2 regions of the Methylobacterium indicum genome follow, and region 2 is predicted to be linked to the other one. Evidence: predicted binding sites of a transcription regulator. Region 2 holds the regulator's gene; the other holds the start of a gene.

Region 1 (7,600 bases), 1.1 Mb from region 2:
GCGCCACCATCGGGTTGCGCACCAGCCGGTCGCCCTTTCGGGAGAGGTTGGTGCCGCCCTCGCTCGCCACCGGGCGGGGGGCCACCGCCACGGCCTGGGGCAGTTCCGCGAAGGTGATCTCGCCCTGGAGCGAGACCCAGATCGCCGAGCCGATCAGGCCGGCGCCGGTCATGCCGGTGAGCACGCAGGCCGCGAGCCAGCGCAGGTTCACGTCCCGGCGGTCGGCCCGCGGCGAGGCGGCGCCCGAGAGGTCGAGGGGCGGCTCGCGGCCGGGATCGGCCGACCGGCCGCGCGGCGCCTGCTGGGATCCGACCGGGTCGAGGCGCGCACGCTTCACCGTCACTCCTTCGCCTTCTCGTATCGGTGCCATCGAGCGGCGCAATCAGGCGCCGCGGGGCCGGGCAGGGAGCGCTCCGCGCTGCCGCGACCATGCGTGGGCGACGCCTGGAAATCAACGGCGGGCGGGACCGGCTCCCCAGGGGGATCCTGCCGGAAACCTCGGGGGTCTCTCCGGCGCCAGGATGTCAGGATTGAGGCCGTTCCGGGATCGCGGCTTGCCCCGCGCGCTGGGTTGCAGGCGCAGAGGGCACCTTGCGATGCTCGATGAGTCAGAAAAGTGTTCGCGAGAGGCGGGAATGAATGGTCGGAGTGGCAGGATTTGAACCTGCGACCCCCACGTCCCGAACGTGGTGCGCTACCAGACTGCGCTACACTCCGACGCGCCCGAAGGCACGGGTATCATGTTTACACAGCACCTTGTTCAGATGGCTGCTGTCTCGGGAAGACTCAGGCTCGTGAGAGCGCTGGTCGGAGTGGCAGGATTTGAACCTGCGACCCCCACGTCCCGAACGTGGTGCGCTACCAGACTGCGCTACACTCCGACGCGCCCGAAGGCACGGGTATCATGTTTACACAGCACCTTGTTCAGATGGCTGCTGTCTCGGGAAGACTCAGGCTCGTGAGAGCGCTGGTCGGAGTGGCAGGATTTGAACCTGCGACCCCCACGTCCCGAACGTGGTGCGCTACCAGACTGCGCTACACTCCGAACGGCCGGCCGCTGGCCGACGAGGGGGCTTATAGCGAGGGCCTCCGGGGGCCGCAAGGCCGTTCGTGCGGCCCGGCCGAGTTTCTTGAAGCCGGCTCGCCGTTGGGAACTTGCGCCCGCCGGAGCGGCACTGCGACGAGATCACGAACGGGAGGCGCCCGAAACCCGGGACAGGAAGACCTTGCGCGATCTGGTCTCGCCCCCCATTCTCGCGCCTCACGAGAGATGGTCGACACCGGCGGGGTGGCGTGATGGCGGGCCGGGTGGCGACGTGAGCGAGGACGAGCAGGCCGGGATGCCGGAGCTGGCCGAGAGCCACTCCGCGGAGGCGCCGTCCCTGGCGCACCTGAAATCGGCGACGATCCGCAAGCCGGGCCTCGACGATCGCGGCAGCGTGTTCTTCGCCGCGATCGAGATGACCCGGATGCCGATGATCCTGACCGATCCCCGGCGGCCCGACAACCCGATCGTGTTCGCCAACCGGGCGTTCCAGGACCTCACGGGCTACACGGAGGCCGAGCTCGTCGGCCGCAACTGCCGCTTCCTGCAGGGGCCGGAGACGAGCCGCGAGACCGTGGCCGAGCTGCGCCAGGCGGTCGAGGAGCGCCGGGCGATCGCCACCGAGATCCTCAACTACAAGCGCGACGGCTCGCCGTTCTGGAACGGCATCTTCATCGGCCCGGTCTTCGACGAGGCCGGGGACATCGTCTATTTCTTCGCCTCGCAGCTCGACGTGACCCGGCGCCGGGTCTCGGAGCAGGCCTTCCGCCAGGCCCAGAAGATGGAGGCGATCGGCCAGCTCACCGCTGGCCTCGCCCACGACTTCAACAACCTGCTGCAGGTCGTCACCGGCAACCTGGAACTGGCCCGGGGCTCGGTCACGAGCGATCGGGCGCAGCGCCAACTCGCCAACGCGGCCGGCGCGGCGGAGCGCGGCGCGAAGCTGACGAAGCAGCTCCTGTCCTTCGCCCGCAAGGCGCGGCTCGAGCCGCGCTCGCTCAACCTCAACGCCCTGGTGCTGGCCTTCGCGGAGGTCGCCGAGAGCACGCTCGGCCGCAACGTCTCGGTGCGCCTCGACCTGACGCCGCGGCTGCCGCCCGTCACCCTCGACCGCACCAACCTCGAGATGGCGCTCCTCAACGTGCTCATCAACGCCCGCGACGCGATGCCGGCGGGCGGCACGGTGACGATCTCGACGGCGCCCGTCCATCTCAATGGCAACGGGAAGGCCCGCAACCTGCCGCCCGGCGACTACGTGGCGCTCAGGGTCCGCGACGAAGGGGAGGGGATGCCGCCCGGGATCGCCGAGCGGGCGACCGAGCCGTTCTTCTCGACCAAGGGCCCGGGCAAGGGCACCGGGCTCGGCCTCGCGATGGCGCACGGCTTCGTGCAGCAATCCCGCGGCCGGCTGGAGATCGAGACCCGGCCGAAGACCGATGCGGCCGCGGGCGGCACCACCATCACGATGCTGTTTCCCGCCGCCCACGGCGCCTCGATCGAGGAGGAGCCCGCCGAGCAGAAGGCGGTGCTGCGGCGCGGCGACGAGACCGTGCTGGTGGTGGAGGACAGTGACGACGTGCGGGCGCTCGCCCGCGAATACCTGGAAAGCCTCGGCTACGGCGTGCTGACCGCCCGCGACGGCGAAGAGGGGCTCGATATCCTCGCGCGGGAGGAGCGCATCGACCTCCTGTTCTCCGACATCGTGATGCCGGGCAGCGTCAACGGCCTGATCCTAGCCGAGAAGGCCCAGAGCCTACGGCCGGACCTGCCGGTGCTGCTCACCACCGGCTACAACGAGGATCTGGTGGCGCAGGGCCCGGCGACCCCGACCATGGACGTCCTCGGCAAGCCCTACCGCAAGGCGGAGCTCGCCGACCGCGTCCGGTCCGCCCTCGACCGCGGCGCGAAGCGGATGCCGGCCCCGGGCGAGCCGCATCACGGCTGAGGACCACGGCTGAGAATCTGGGCGAGGCCCCGGGCCCGGATCCCGGGGGGCGACCCCCTGGCTGTCGTCACCTCACTGACATGGGACATCCGCAAGAACGGCCGCGCTCATCCGCCCGAGGATTCCATGCCGCGTCGTTCCGTTCTCGCCGTCACGCTCCTGCTGTCGGTCGCCTCCGCCGCCCTGGCGCAGGCCCCCCAGGGCCAGAACCCACAAGGCCAGCCCGCCCCGACCTTCCCGGCGACGCTCGCCGGCCATGCGGTGCTGCCGGCCGACAGCGTCGCGCCGCTGCCGGCGGACGCACCCCGGGATCTCGCCACGCCGGGCAAGTTCACCACCGGGCGCCGGGTCGAGGCGGTCGGCACGGTCGAGGCGCAGTCGATGGGGCGGACGACCACCATGAAGCTGCCCTTGCGCGGCCAGCCGCTGCAGGGCCATTCCGGCATCAAGCACATGCCGGACGGCACCTACTGGGTGCTGACCGACAACGGATTCGGCACCAAGGCGAACTCGCCCGACGCGATGCTCTACCTCAACCGGTACCGGATCGACTTCGCCAAGGGCGGCGTCGAGCGCGTGGAGACGATCTATCTGCGCGATCCCGACCGGAAGGTGCCGTTCCGCATCGCCAACGAGGCGACGGAGAGCCGCTACCTCACCGGCAGCGACTTCGATCCCGAGAGCTTCCAGTTCGTCGGCGACCGGATCTGGATCGGCGAGGAGTTCGGCCCGTTCCTGATCGAGGTCGACCGCAGCGGCAAGGTGCAGGCGGTGGTCGAGACCCTGGCCGCGGGCAAGCCGGTGCGCTCCCCCGACAACCCGGCGGTGACGACCCCGGCGATGCCGGGCGGTGCGGTCGCGTTCAACGCCCGCCGCTCCAAGGGCTTCGAGGGCATGGCGGCCTCGCCGGACGGCAGCCGGCTCTACGCGCTGCTGGAAGGTCCGCTCTGGGACGCCGACGCCAAGGCCTTCGAGACCCGCGACGGCAAGGAGGTGCTGCGCATCCTCGAATTCGACACCCAGGCGCGGGCGTGGACGGGCCGCTCCTGGTTCTATCCGCTGGAGGCGAACGGCCACGCGATCGGCGACTTCAACCTCATCGACGCGACCACCGGCCTCGTGATCGAGCGCGACGACGGCGAGGGTACTTCCGACAAGGCCTGCCCGGCCGGCCAGAAGGGGCCGGACTGCTTCTCGGCCCCGGCGAAATTCAAGCGCGTGTTCAAGATCGAGATGACCGACGCCAACCAGGGCGGAGCGGTGCGCAAGATCGGTTCGATCGACCTGATGCGCATCGCCGATCCCGCGGGCAAGGCCCGCAAGCCGCTGACCGACGGCGCGCTCGCCTTCCCGTTCCTGACGATCGAGAACGTCGACAGGGTGGACGACACCCACATCGTCGTCGGCAACGACAACAACCTGCCGTTCTCGGCGAGCCGCGACCCGCACCAGGTCGACGACAACGAGTTCGTGCTGCTGGAGGTGGGCGACTTCCTGAAGGCGAAATAGGAACGCGGAGCCCGGGCAGTCCCCTGCGACCGAATTTCCTCCCGCGGCGACCGGATTTTCCCGTCCCGGGGTCTTGGCAGGCGGATTGCACGCCGCTATAGACCCGGCTCCACGTTTCCAAGTTCGAAAGGATTGGGCCGAACGGCTCGTCCTGGAGAGAGGTCCCCGGGCGACCGGGTGGCCAAAGTGGCCGGAAGGGCTCAGGGGGAAACCCCTCGCGCCCCGTCCGGCCATGTCCTGTCCGAGACTGCAGGCGCCGGTTCGCCGGCTTAATATCCGCCTGCACAGACGGGGAAGACCGAATTTCACCGCCCCGACGCCCGTCCGGGCCGGCGGGGCGTCGGTTTGAACCATCTCACCCGAGGCGCGGGGCCGCGAGGTTCTTCGTATCGGGGGCAGGGCCGTGAAGCGTCGTTCAGGACGTCGCGGTCTTCTCGTGAAGGCCCCGGCTCATCCTGGGCGGCAACTGCAACCGGCGGGGCCCATCCGGGTTCCGCCAACCGGAGAGAGCCAAGGTGGACAGAGCAGCAAAAGCTGATCTCGTCTCGACGCTCAACGGGGTGTTCACCAACACCTCCGTCGTCGTCGTGGCCCACTACAAGGGCCTCACGGTCGCCGACATGCAGAAGCTGCGCTCGCAGATGAAGCAGGCCGGCGCCACCGTGAAGGTCGCGAAGAACCGCCTCGCCAACATCGCTCTCGAAGGCACGGACGTCGCCTCCATCCAGCCCCTCCTGAAGGGCCCGACCCTGCTCGCCTATTCGAGCGATCCGGTCGCGGCCGCCAAGGTGGCGGTGGACTTCGCCAAGGCCAACGACAAGTTGGTGATCCTCGGCGGAGCCATGGGGACGACCGCCCTGAACCCGGACGGCGTGAAGGCCCTGGCCTCGCTGCCGTCCCTCGATGAGCTGCGCGCCAAGCTCGTGGGCCTTGTCCAGGCTCCCGCGACGAAGATCGCCCAGGTCGTCAACGCGCCGGCTGCCAAGCTCGCGCGCGTGTTCGGGGCCTATGCCAAGACCGGCGATGCCCAGGCCGACGAAGCGGCCTGACCGGCCGTTCGAGTCGAAACCGTTCAAACCGACAACATCAGGAAGTGAAAAATGGCTGATCTTGCCAAGCTCGTCGACGACCTGTCCTCGCTGACCGTTCTCGAGGCCGCCGAGCTCGCGAAGATGCTCGAGGAGAAGTGGGGCGTCTCGGCGGCTGCCGCCGTCGCCGTCGCCGCCGGCCCGGCCGGTGGCGCCGCTGCCGCCCCCGTCGAGGAGCAGACCGAGTTCACGGTCGTGCTCGCCGCCGCCGGCGACAAGAAGATCGAGGTCATCAAGGAGGTCCGCGCGATCACCGGTCTCGGCCTCAAGGAGGCCAAGGACCTGGTCGAGGGCGCTCCGAAGCCGGTCAAGGAGGGCGTGTCCAAGGACGACGCCGCCAAGCTCAAGGCCCAGCTCGAGAAGGCCGGCGCCAAGGTCGAGCTCAAGTAAGACGGTGGCGGGCCTTCCGGCCCGCCCTGCGCTCCGGACCCCGCCTCGGCGGGTCCGGGGCCACCAGCCCGCGGGCCTCGCGCTCGCGGGCTATGGTCGCTTCGGCGCACCCCCTCGGGATCCAGGGCAAGGATCCCCATATCGGTTTTCAGGAATGCGGGCGGCCGGTGCACGGGCGGTCCGCGCGGTCACGGCAGGTTCGATGCAGATCCGATTCGGGCAGGTCCGATTCGGCCAGCGTCCCACCGGGGCCGTATAAGCGGTGGATGAGGAGCGAGGTCAACCCATGGCCAACACGCTGGTCGGTCGCAAGCGCATTCGCAAGTTCTTCGGCAAGATTCGGGAAGTCGCCGAGATGCCGAACCTCATCGAGGTCCAGAAGGCGTCATACGACCAGTTCCTGATGGTGGACGAGCCCGAGGGCGGGCGCGCCGACGAGGGCCTGCAATCGGTCTTCAAGTCCGTTTTCCCGATCTCCGACTTCTCCTCGACCGCGCTCCTCGAGTTCGTCAAGTACACGTTCGAGCAGCCGAAATACGACGTCGACGAGTGCCGCCAGCGCGGCATCACCTTCGCCGCGCCGCTGAAGGTGACGCTGCGGCTGATCGTGTTCGATGTCGATCCCGATACCGGCGCCAAGTCGGTCAAGGACATCAAGGAGCAGGACGTCTACATGGGCGACATGCCCCTGATGACGGAGAACGGCACCTTCATCGTCAACGGCACCGAGCGCGTCATCGTCTCGCAGATGCACCGCTCGCCGGGCGTGTTCTTCGACCACGACAAGGGCAAGACCCACTCCTCGGGCAAGCTGCTGTTCGCCGCGCGCATCATCCCCTATCGCGGCTCCTGGCTCGACGTCGAGTTCGACGCCAAGGACATCGTGCACGCGCGTATCGACCGCAAGCGCAAGATCCCCGTCACCTCGCTGCTCTTCGCGCTCGGCCTCGACGGCGAGGAGATCCTCTCGACCTTCTACAACCGCGTCGCCTATGTCCGCGACGGGCATGACTGGCGCGTGCCCTACGACGCCGAGCGGCTGAAGGGCTTCAAGGCCACCACCGACCTCATCGACGCCGAGTCGGGCGAGGTGGTGCTCGAGGCCGGCAAGAAGCTGACGGCGCGTGCCGCCCGCCAGATCGCCGAGAAGGGCGTGAAGGCCCTGCGCGCCACCGACGAGGACCTGATCGGCCAGTACATCGCCGAGGACATGGTCAACTACAAGACCGGCGAGATCTACGCCGAGGCCGGCGACGAGATCAGCGAGAAGGTCCTCAAGGGCCTGACCGACGTCGGCATCGAGGAGATCCCGGTCCTCGACATCGACCACGTCAACATCGGCCCCTACATCCGCAACACGCTCGCGGTCGACAAGAACTCGGCCCGCGAGGGCGCGCTGTTCGACATCTACCGGGTGATGCGCCCGGGCGAGCCGCCGACCCTCGAGACCGCCGAGGCGATGTTCCACTCGCTGTTCTTCGACGCGGAGCGCTACGACCTCTCGGCCGTCGGCCGCGTCAAGATGAACATGCGCCTCGACCTCGACGCCGCCGACACCGTGCGGACGCTGCGGCGCGAGGACATGCTGGCGGTGGTCAAGGCGCTGGTGGATCTCCGCGACGG
Region 2 (7,600 bases):
CCGATGCCGGGCGACGAGGCGTTCCAGGCCGCCGCCGCCAACGCCGACTGGAAGGCCGCCCCGGGCTTCGGCATTTCGCTGACCAACCAGCCCGGCGCCAAGGCCTGGCCGATCACCGCCGCGACCTTCATCCTGGTCCACAAGGCTTCGGCCGACGCGGCCCGCACCGCCGAGGTGCTGAAGTTCTTCCGCTGGGCCTACAAGAACGGCGACAAGCTCGCCTCCGACCTCGACTACGTGCCGCTGCCCGACAAGGTCGTCGGCCAGGTCGAGGACGAGTGGAAGACGGTCGTCGGCAAGGACGGCAAGCCCGTCCTCGCCCAGTAAGCCGCCGCACGCGGCGTGACGGACTTCCGGGAGGACGGGCCCCGCCCTCCCGTTCGCCGGCGCGGGGCGCCGGCGCGAAGCCGAGATCTCGCCGCCCGCCGGGCCTCGAGGCGGGTCGCGTCCGACTCGCCTCGATCCGCCGAGCGCGCTAGAGGCCGCTCACTCCAAGGGAAACCCGGATGGTCGCGTTGTCTGAGAACGTCGCAATGGCGGCAAGGCGCGAAGTCGCCCGCCGCGCCCCCAGCCCGGTGGGCGATCGCATCTTCCGCACCGCCGCCTTCGCGTCGGCGCTGCTGGTGCTCCTGGTCCTCGCCGGCATCCTGGGCTCGATCGCCTATGGCGGCTGGCCGGCCTTCCAGGCCTTCGGCCCCGGCTTCTTGGTCTCGAGCGCCTGGAACGTCGGCCGCGAGGAGTACGGCGCCCTCGTCGCCATCATCGGCACCCTGGTCTCGGCGCTGCTCGCCCTCGTCATCGGCGTGCCGATCTCGCTCGGCATCGCGATCTACCTGACGCAGCTCTGCCCCGGCTGGGCCCGCCGCCCGGTCTCGATGACCATCGAGCTGCTCGCCGCCGTGCCGAGCATCATCTACGGCATGTGGGGCCTGTTCATCTTCGCGCCGCTCTTCGCGCGCTTCGTGCAGATCCCGGTCTCGAACCTCGTCGAGGGCCTGCCGATCGTCGGCACCCTGTTCTACGCCCAGGTGCCCTCCGGCGTCGGCATCCTCACCGCCGGCATCATCCTGGCGATCATGATCGTGCCCTTCGTCGCCTCGATCACCCGCGACATGCTCGACCAGATCCCGACGGTGCTGCGCGAGAGCGCCTACGGCATCGGCTGCACCACCTGGGAGGTCGTGCGCCACGTCCTGATCCCGCAGGCCTCGGTCTCGATCATCGGGGCGGTCATGCTGGGCCTCGGCCGCGCGCTCGGCGAGACGATGGCGGTCACCTTCGTGATCGGCAACGCCAACCGCCTCTCGCCCTCGATCTTCGATCCGGGCTCGACCATCGCGTCGCGCATCGCCAACGAGTTCAACGAGGCCGACGGCCTCCAGCTCAGCTCGCTGATGGCGCTCGGCTGCATCCTGTTCGTCGTCACCTTCATCGTGCTCATCATCGCCCGGCTGCTCGTGCGCCGCGCGAAGGTGGCCTGATCCCGCACCCGGAACGGACGTTTCCCGATGAGCGCCTCCCCCGCCGCGGTCTCAGGGGCCACCCCCGCCGCTCCGCCCCGCCCGGCCTCGCCCGAATGGGGCCGGGTCCGTGCCGGCCGCCGCACCGCCGACAAGGTCCTGGTCGTCGGCTGCACCGTCGCGACCGCGCTCGGCGCGATCGTGCTCGGCTCGATCCTCCTGATGCTGATCGTCCAGGGCGTGCAGGGCTTCTCGCCGGCCCTGTTCACCAACGTCACCCCGGGCCCCGGCACCGAGGGCGGCGGCATCGCCAACGCGATCCTCGGCAGCCTGGTGATGACCGCCCTCGGTATCGTGGTGGCGACCCCGATCGGCGTGCTCGCCGGGACCTACCTCGCCGAGTACGGCCGGGCCTCGCACCTCGCCAACGTGATCCGCTTCCTCAACGACATCCTGCTCTCGGCGCCCTCGATCCTGATCGGCCTGTTCGTCTACACCCTGATGGTGCGGCCGATGGGCGGGTATTCGGGCTGGGCCGGCGCGGTGGCGCTCGCCATCATCGCCACCCCGGTGATCGTGCGCACCACCGAGGACATGCTGCGGCTCGTGCCCGGCACCCTGCGCGAGGCCGGCGCGGCGCTCGGCGCGCCGCTCTCGATCGTGATCCGCTCCGTCACCTGGCGGGCCGCGCAATCGGGCATCGTCACCGGCGTGCTGCTGGCGCTCGCCCGCATCGCCGGCGAGACCGCGCCGCTGCTCTTCACCGCGCTCAACAACAATTCCTGGTTCAGCCCGAACCTGATGGGCGGCGTCGCGAACCTGCCCGTCATGATCTACCAGTTCGCGCTCTCGCCCTACGAGAACTGGCGCCAGCTGGCCTGGGCCGGCGCGCTCCTCATCACCATCACCATCCTGGGCCTGTCGATCGTGGCCCGCCTCGTCCTGAGCGGCCCGAAGGGGCGCTGATCCGCATCTCCGGCAGCACCCGATCGCTCGGCGACCGGGTGCTGCTCTCCTCATCTGAATTTGCCGCATTTCTTTCGACGATTTTCGTCGAAAAATGCTCCTGCCCGGAGACACACCGATGAGCGCCACCGCCACCGCCGCGCCGGTCGTGGGCCAGAGCACGGCCGACGAGTCCGCCCCGGTCCGCCTCGCCGTCAAGGACCTCAACTTCTACTACGGCGACTTCAAGGGGTTGAAGAACATCAACCTCAACTTCCTCGACCGCCAGGTCACGGCGCTGATCGGGCCGTCGGGCTGCGGCAAGTCGACGTTGCTGCGCACCTTCAACCGGATCTACAGCCTGTATCCCGAGCAGCGCGCGGAAGGGCAGATCCTGCTCGACGGCCGCAACATCCTGGATCCCTCGATCGACCTCAACGAGCTGCGCGCCCGGGTCGGCATGGTCTTTCAGAAGCCGACCCCGTTCCCGATGTCGATCTACGACAACATCGCGTTCGGCATCCGGCTCTACGAGCGCCTCGGCAAGGCCGACCTCGACGTCCGCGTCGAGGAAGCCCTGCGCAAGGGCGCCCTGTGGGACGAGGTGAAGGACAAGCTCAAGCAGTCCGGCATGGGCCTGTCGGGCGGCCAGCAGCAGCGCCTCTGCATCGCCCGCACGGTGGCGCAGCGCCCGGAGGTGATCCTGTTCGACGAGCCGACCTCGGCCCTCGACCCGATCTCGACCGGCCGCATCGAGGAATTGATCGAGCAGCTGCGGGGCGAGTTCACCATCGCCATCGTCACCCACAACATGCAGCAGGCGGCGCGCATCTCGCAGTTCACCGCCTTCATGTATCTCGGCGAGCTGATCGAGTTCGGGCCGACCAACCGGCTGTTCATGAACCCGTCGAAGCGCCAGACCCAGGACTACATCACCGGCCGGTTCGGCTGAGCCGCTCCCGGGGCCGGCCCGCCTTCCGCCGGGCCGGCCCGCGCCCTTACGCTCCGCCTCATTCCGGGGGGTCTCACCTCATGTCGAACCACATCGTCACGTCCTACGACCAGGAATTGCAGAACCTGCGGCGCAGCATCGCCGAGATGGGCGGCATCGCCGAGAAGATGGTGGCCGATTCGGGCCTGGCGCTCCTGCGCCGCGATACCGCCCTCGCCCAGGCGGTGATCACCGCCGACCAGCGCCTCGACGGGCTGCAGCGCGAGATCGAGGAGAAGGCGATCCTCCTGATCGCCAAGCGCCAGCCGATGGCGATCGACCTGCGCGAGACGATCTCGGCGATCCGCGTCTCGGGCGACCTCGAGCGCATCGGGGATCTGGCCAAGAACGTCGCCAAGCGCGTCGTCGCGATCGCCGACCAGGTCCAGCTCCAGAAGATCGTCGTCGGGGTGGAGCACATGAACGAGCTGGTCCAGGGCCAGCTCAAGGACGTGCTCGACGCCTACGCCACCCAGGACACCGTGGCGGCCCTCGACGTCTGGGCCCGGGACGGCGGCATCGACGCGCTCTACACTTCGCTGTTCCGCGAGCTCCTGACCTACATGATGGAGGATCCGCGCAACATCACGTTCTGCACGCACCTCCTGTTCTGCGCCAAGAACGTCGAGCGCATCGGCGACCACACCACCAACATCGCCGAGACCATCCACTATCTCGCCACCGGCGAGACCCTGACCACCGACCGGCCGAAGAACGACGGGTCGAGCTTCGCCACCGTCGATCCTCAATCCTCGCCCCAGTCCCCGACCAAAGCCTGACCGGTCGGCCCGCCCGGCCGCGATGCCGGGTGGCCGTCTCGGGCGGCGGCGTCCCTGAAGTGCCCCCGATGAGTACCCGCATCCTGATCGTCGAGGACGAGGAGGCCCTGACCCTCCTCCTTCGCTACAACCTCGAGGCCGAGGGCTTCGAGGTCGACGCCGTCGCCCGTGGCGACGAGGCGGATATCCGCCTGCGCGAGCAGATCCCCGACCTCGTCCTCCTCGACTGGATGATGCCCGGGCTGTCGGGCATCGAACTGTGCCGGCGCATCCGCGCGCGCCGCGAGACCGAACGGCTGCCGGTGATCATGCTGACGGCCCGTGGCGAGGAGGGCGACCGGGTGCGGGGCCTCGCCACCGGCGCCGACGACTACATCGTCAAGCCGTTCTCGGTGCCGGAACTCCTGGCCCGGGTGCGCGCGCTCCTGCGGCGGTCGAAGCCCGCCCACGTCGCCGATCTCCTGATCGCCGGCGACATCGAGCTCGACCGGGTCAGCCACCGCGTGCGCCGCGACGGCCGCGAGCTGCATCTCGGCCCGACCGAGTTCAAGCTGCTCGAATTCCTGATGCAGAGCCCGGGCCGGGTCTTCTCCCGCGAGCAACTCCTCGACGGCGTCTGGGGCCACGACGTCTACATCGACGAGCGCACCGTCGACGTGCATATCGGCCGCCTGCGCAAGGCGATCAACCGCGGCCGCGACGCCGATCCGATCCGCACCGTGCGCGGCTCCGGCTACTCCTTCGACGAGATGTTCGCGCCCGAGCCGTGAGACCGGTCTCCGGGTGCGGCTCCCGGGCGAGGCATGGCGGCGGTCCCGGCCCGGGATCGGGCCGATGACGATGAACGCCGTCGTCTCAGAACTCCATGCCGAACTTGACCCGCAGGTTGTGCCGCTCGAACTGGTTCAGCCCGAGGGCGCGGCCGGCGAGGGCCGGATCGGTATCGCGGCCCCAGACCTGGCCCGCATAGGCCACGGTGAGCCAGACCTTCTCGGTGAACCGGTGGTGCAGGGCGGGACCGACCGTGAGCGCCTCGCTCTCCAGCCGGTTCAGGAAGGTCCCCTCGTAGCCGCGCAGGTAGCGGACCTCCGGACCGAGATAGGTATTTTTCCCCACACGCCCCACGAGGGCGTTCGACCACAGGAAGGTCGAGGAGCGATAGCCGCGGCCGCCCCGCTCGCGCCCTGCCGCGGGCTCGATGCTGATGTTGCTGCCGTACCAGAGCGTGTCGGGCACCACCTGGACGTCCAGCTGGAGCAGGCTCTCGACGTCGACGATGTCGGCGCCGCGCCCTTCGACCGGCAGGACGCGGGTGAAGCGCGGGCGCACCTCCAGGGCGAGACCGAGCGGCTGCTCCGCCGAGCCCTTCAGGAACTGGTACTTCACCTCCAGGGAGGCACCGTCGAAAGTGCCGTAGGACTTGTCGTCCAGATCCGCGACGTTGCGCTGCCGCCGCAACGTGCCGAACGCGCTGAGTTCGAGGCTCAGCCTGTCGATGGGGTTGAACTGATAGGCGAGCCGCGTGTCGAGCACCCGGTAGGCCGCCCGGCCGGGGCCGTCCCGGCGCTTGCCGATGCGCGAGACGGTGTCGACCACCGCTTCCTGCTCGCCCTTCTCGCCGGCATCGGCGCCCTCCGTGAAGCCGAACAGGTGCTCGGTATCGACGTCCTTGCCGTCGCCCGTCTTGCCGGACGTCCCTGCCTGCCGGCCCTCGTCCTTGCCGGCCTCGCGCGCGCCGTCCCGGTCCGATCCGGATCGGTCTTCCGTCCCGGGCTTGCCCTCCGTTCCGAACTTGCCGCTCGGCGCAGCCCGCGCGGGCGCCGGAGTGGAGAGGACGAGCATCAGGACGCCCGCCGCGGCCGACAGGCATCGGATCGGCTCGATGATTCCCGTCATGGTCGCGCGAGGGCCCCAGATGTGCAGTGCTCCGATGCGTCCGGTTAGAGACGATGCCGGCCGACATGGCTGCCATAAAAATGCAACGCCTGTCAGACCTTTGGGCCGTGCGGGATTAAGCGGGGCGTCCGGTGCATCGGGCCCGGACTGGCGCTGTGCCGTTCACCCCCGATGCGATCGGTCCGCGCATGGGGGATCTCCGCACGGTCGGTAGCACCGGGGGACGGTCTCAGATCTAGCACCGCTTCTTCGGGCGCCCGGACGTTCGCCCCGTATCAGGCTTCGCCCAGAGGTGGATGCATCGTGGCGACGGATCCGCGCCCCCGCCCCGAGCGCCGGGCCCAAGCCTGACGCCGATCTCGACATCCCCGCTCGCGCCGCCCCGGCGCGAAGGCGTCGGTGTGGTCGACCTGCGCCGTCCCTCGGACGACCCCATCCTTGGGTCAGTGGCGCCAGCGCTCTGCATGTCACGCATTTATAGTTGTTGATCGGCAGACATGACGTTAGGATTTTAGTGTCGGGAGGGAATGATTTCCATGGAAAAGATCAGAAACATCGTGATGATCTCGGCTTTCCTGCTGGCCGGAGAGATCGTCGCTTCGATGCTCGGTCTTGCCGTGCGGCCGGCATCGGCGCAGTCGAGTGCCGAGCGTGAGACATGTGCGGAATCGGTCGGGATCCAGACGCGTCACAACGGCCGAAACAGCTGGATCAAGCGCAGAGTATCGAGTAAGACTTACAATGCTTTTCTTCGGTGCACGGACGACATCGCCATGAAGCGTGCCGACGTGAAGCCGAACCGCCGCTGACGATCCGTCGAGGACGGCAAGCCGCGATCGTTCAGGAAGCCGGTCACCCGGCTCGCGAACCGACGGAGCCTGTCTGACGCCCGCGCCCTCGCGATGGGCGTCGCGGGGTCCCGCCGGACGTCTCCGTCCGGCGGGACCGCCTTTCAGATGTGCAGCGCCTCGCCGAGCGCCCGCAAGTTCGCCTCGTGAAAGGCCTCGCCGAGGGTCGGGTGGGCGTGGATCGTGCCGGCCACGTCCTCCAGCCGCGCGCCCATTTCCAGCGCCAGGCCGAACCCCGCCGCCAGTTCCGAGACGCCGGCCCCCACCGCCTGGATGCCGAGGATGAGGTGGTTGTCGGCCCGCGCCGTCACCCGCACGAAGCCGTCCTCGGCGCCGAGCGTCATGGCGCGGCCGTTGGCGGCGAAGGGGAAGAGGCCGGTGCGGATCTCGTGGCCGGCGGCGCGCGCCTCCTCGGGGGAGAGACCCGCCGAGACCACCTCCGGGTCGGTGAAGCAGACCGCGGGAATCGCCACCTTGTGGAAGGCGCGGCGGCGCCCCGCCACGAGGTCGGCCACCATCTCGCCCTGCGCCATGGCGCGGTGGGCCAGCATCGGCTCGCCGGTGACGTCGCCCACCGCCCAGACGTTGCGCATCGAGGTGGCGCAGCGCTCGTCGATGCGGATGAACGGGCCGCTCATGTCGAGGTCGAGCCGCTCGAGCCCGAGATCCTGCGTCCGGGCC

What was found. Region 2 encodes PhoB, which activates phosphate uptake and scavenging genes when phosphate is short. Its sites were predicted from a motif close to TGTCATNNANCTGTCAT; they were not measured.
Region 1: the regulator PhoB is predicted to act here: its motif matches at 3,056-3,072, upstream of miv_RS06330 (esterase-like activity of phytase family protein).

Annotation. Positions count from the first base shown of each region.
Region 1 covers NZ_AP024145.1:1,368,891-1,376,490, reverse strand. Annotated here, with positions in the region: gene miv_RS06355 (M23 family metallopeptidase) at 1-337, opposite strand, end outside; tRNA gene miv_RS06350 (tRNA-Pro) at 641-717, opposite strand; tRNA gene miv_RS06345 (tRNA-Pro) at 805-881, opposite strand; tRNA gene miv_RS06340 (tRNA-Pro) at 969-1,045, opposite strand; gene miv_RS06335 (histidine kinase famiy protein) at 1,317-2,990, shown strand; gene miv_RS06330 (esterase-like activity of phytase family protein) at 3,117-4,499, shown strand; gene rplJ (50S ribosomal protein L10) at 5,015-5,548, shown strand; gene rplL (50S ribosomal protein L7/L12) at 5,600-5,977, shown strand; gene rpoB (DNA-directed RNA polymerase subunit beta) at 6,264-7,600, shown strand, end outside.
Region 2 covers NZ_AP024145.1:219,961-227,560, reverse strand. Annotated here, with positions in the region: gene pstS (phosphate ABC transporter substrate-binding protein PstS) at 1-327, shown strand, start outside; gene pstC (phosphate ABC transporter permease subunit PstC) at 507-1,481, shown strand; gene pstA (phosphate ABC transporter permease PstA) at 1,509-2,426, shown strand; gene pstB (phosphate ABC transporter ATP-binding protein PstB) at 2,545-3,357, shown strand; gene phoU (phosphate signaling complex protein PhoU) at 3,438-4,175, shown strand; gene phoB (phosphate regulon transcriptional regulator PhoB) at 4,244-4,945, shown strand; gene miv_RS01105 (hypothetical protein) at 5,031-6,071, opposite strand; gene miv_RS01100 (hypothetical protein) at 6,608-6,880, shown strand; gene lpdA (dihydrolipoyl dehydrogenase) at 7,024-7,600, opposite strand, start outside.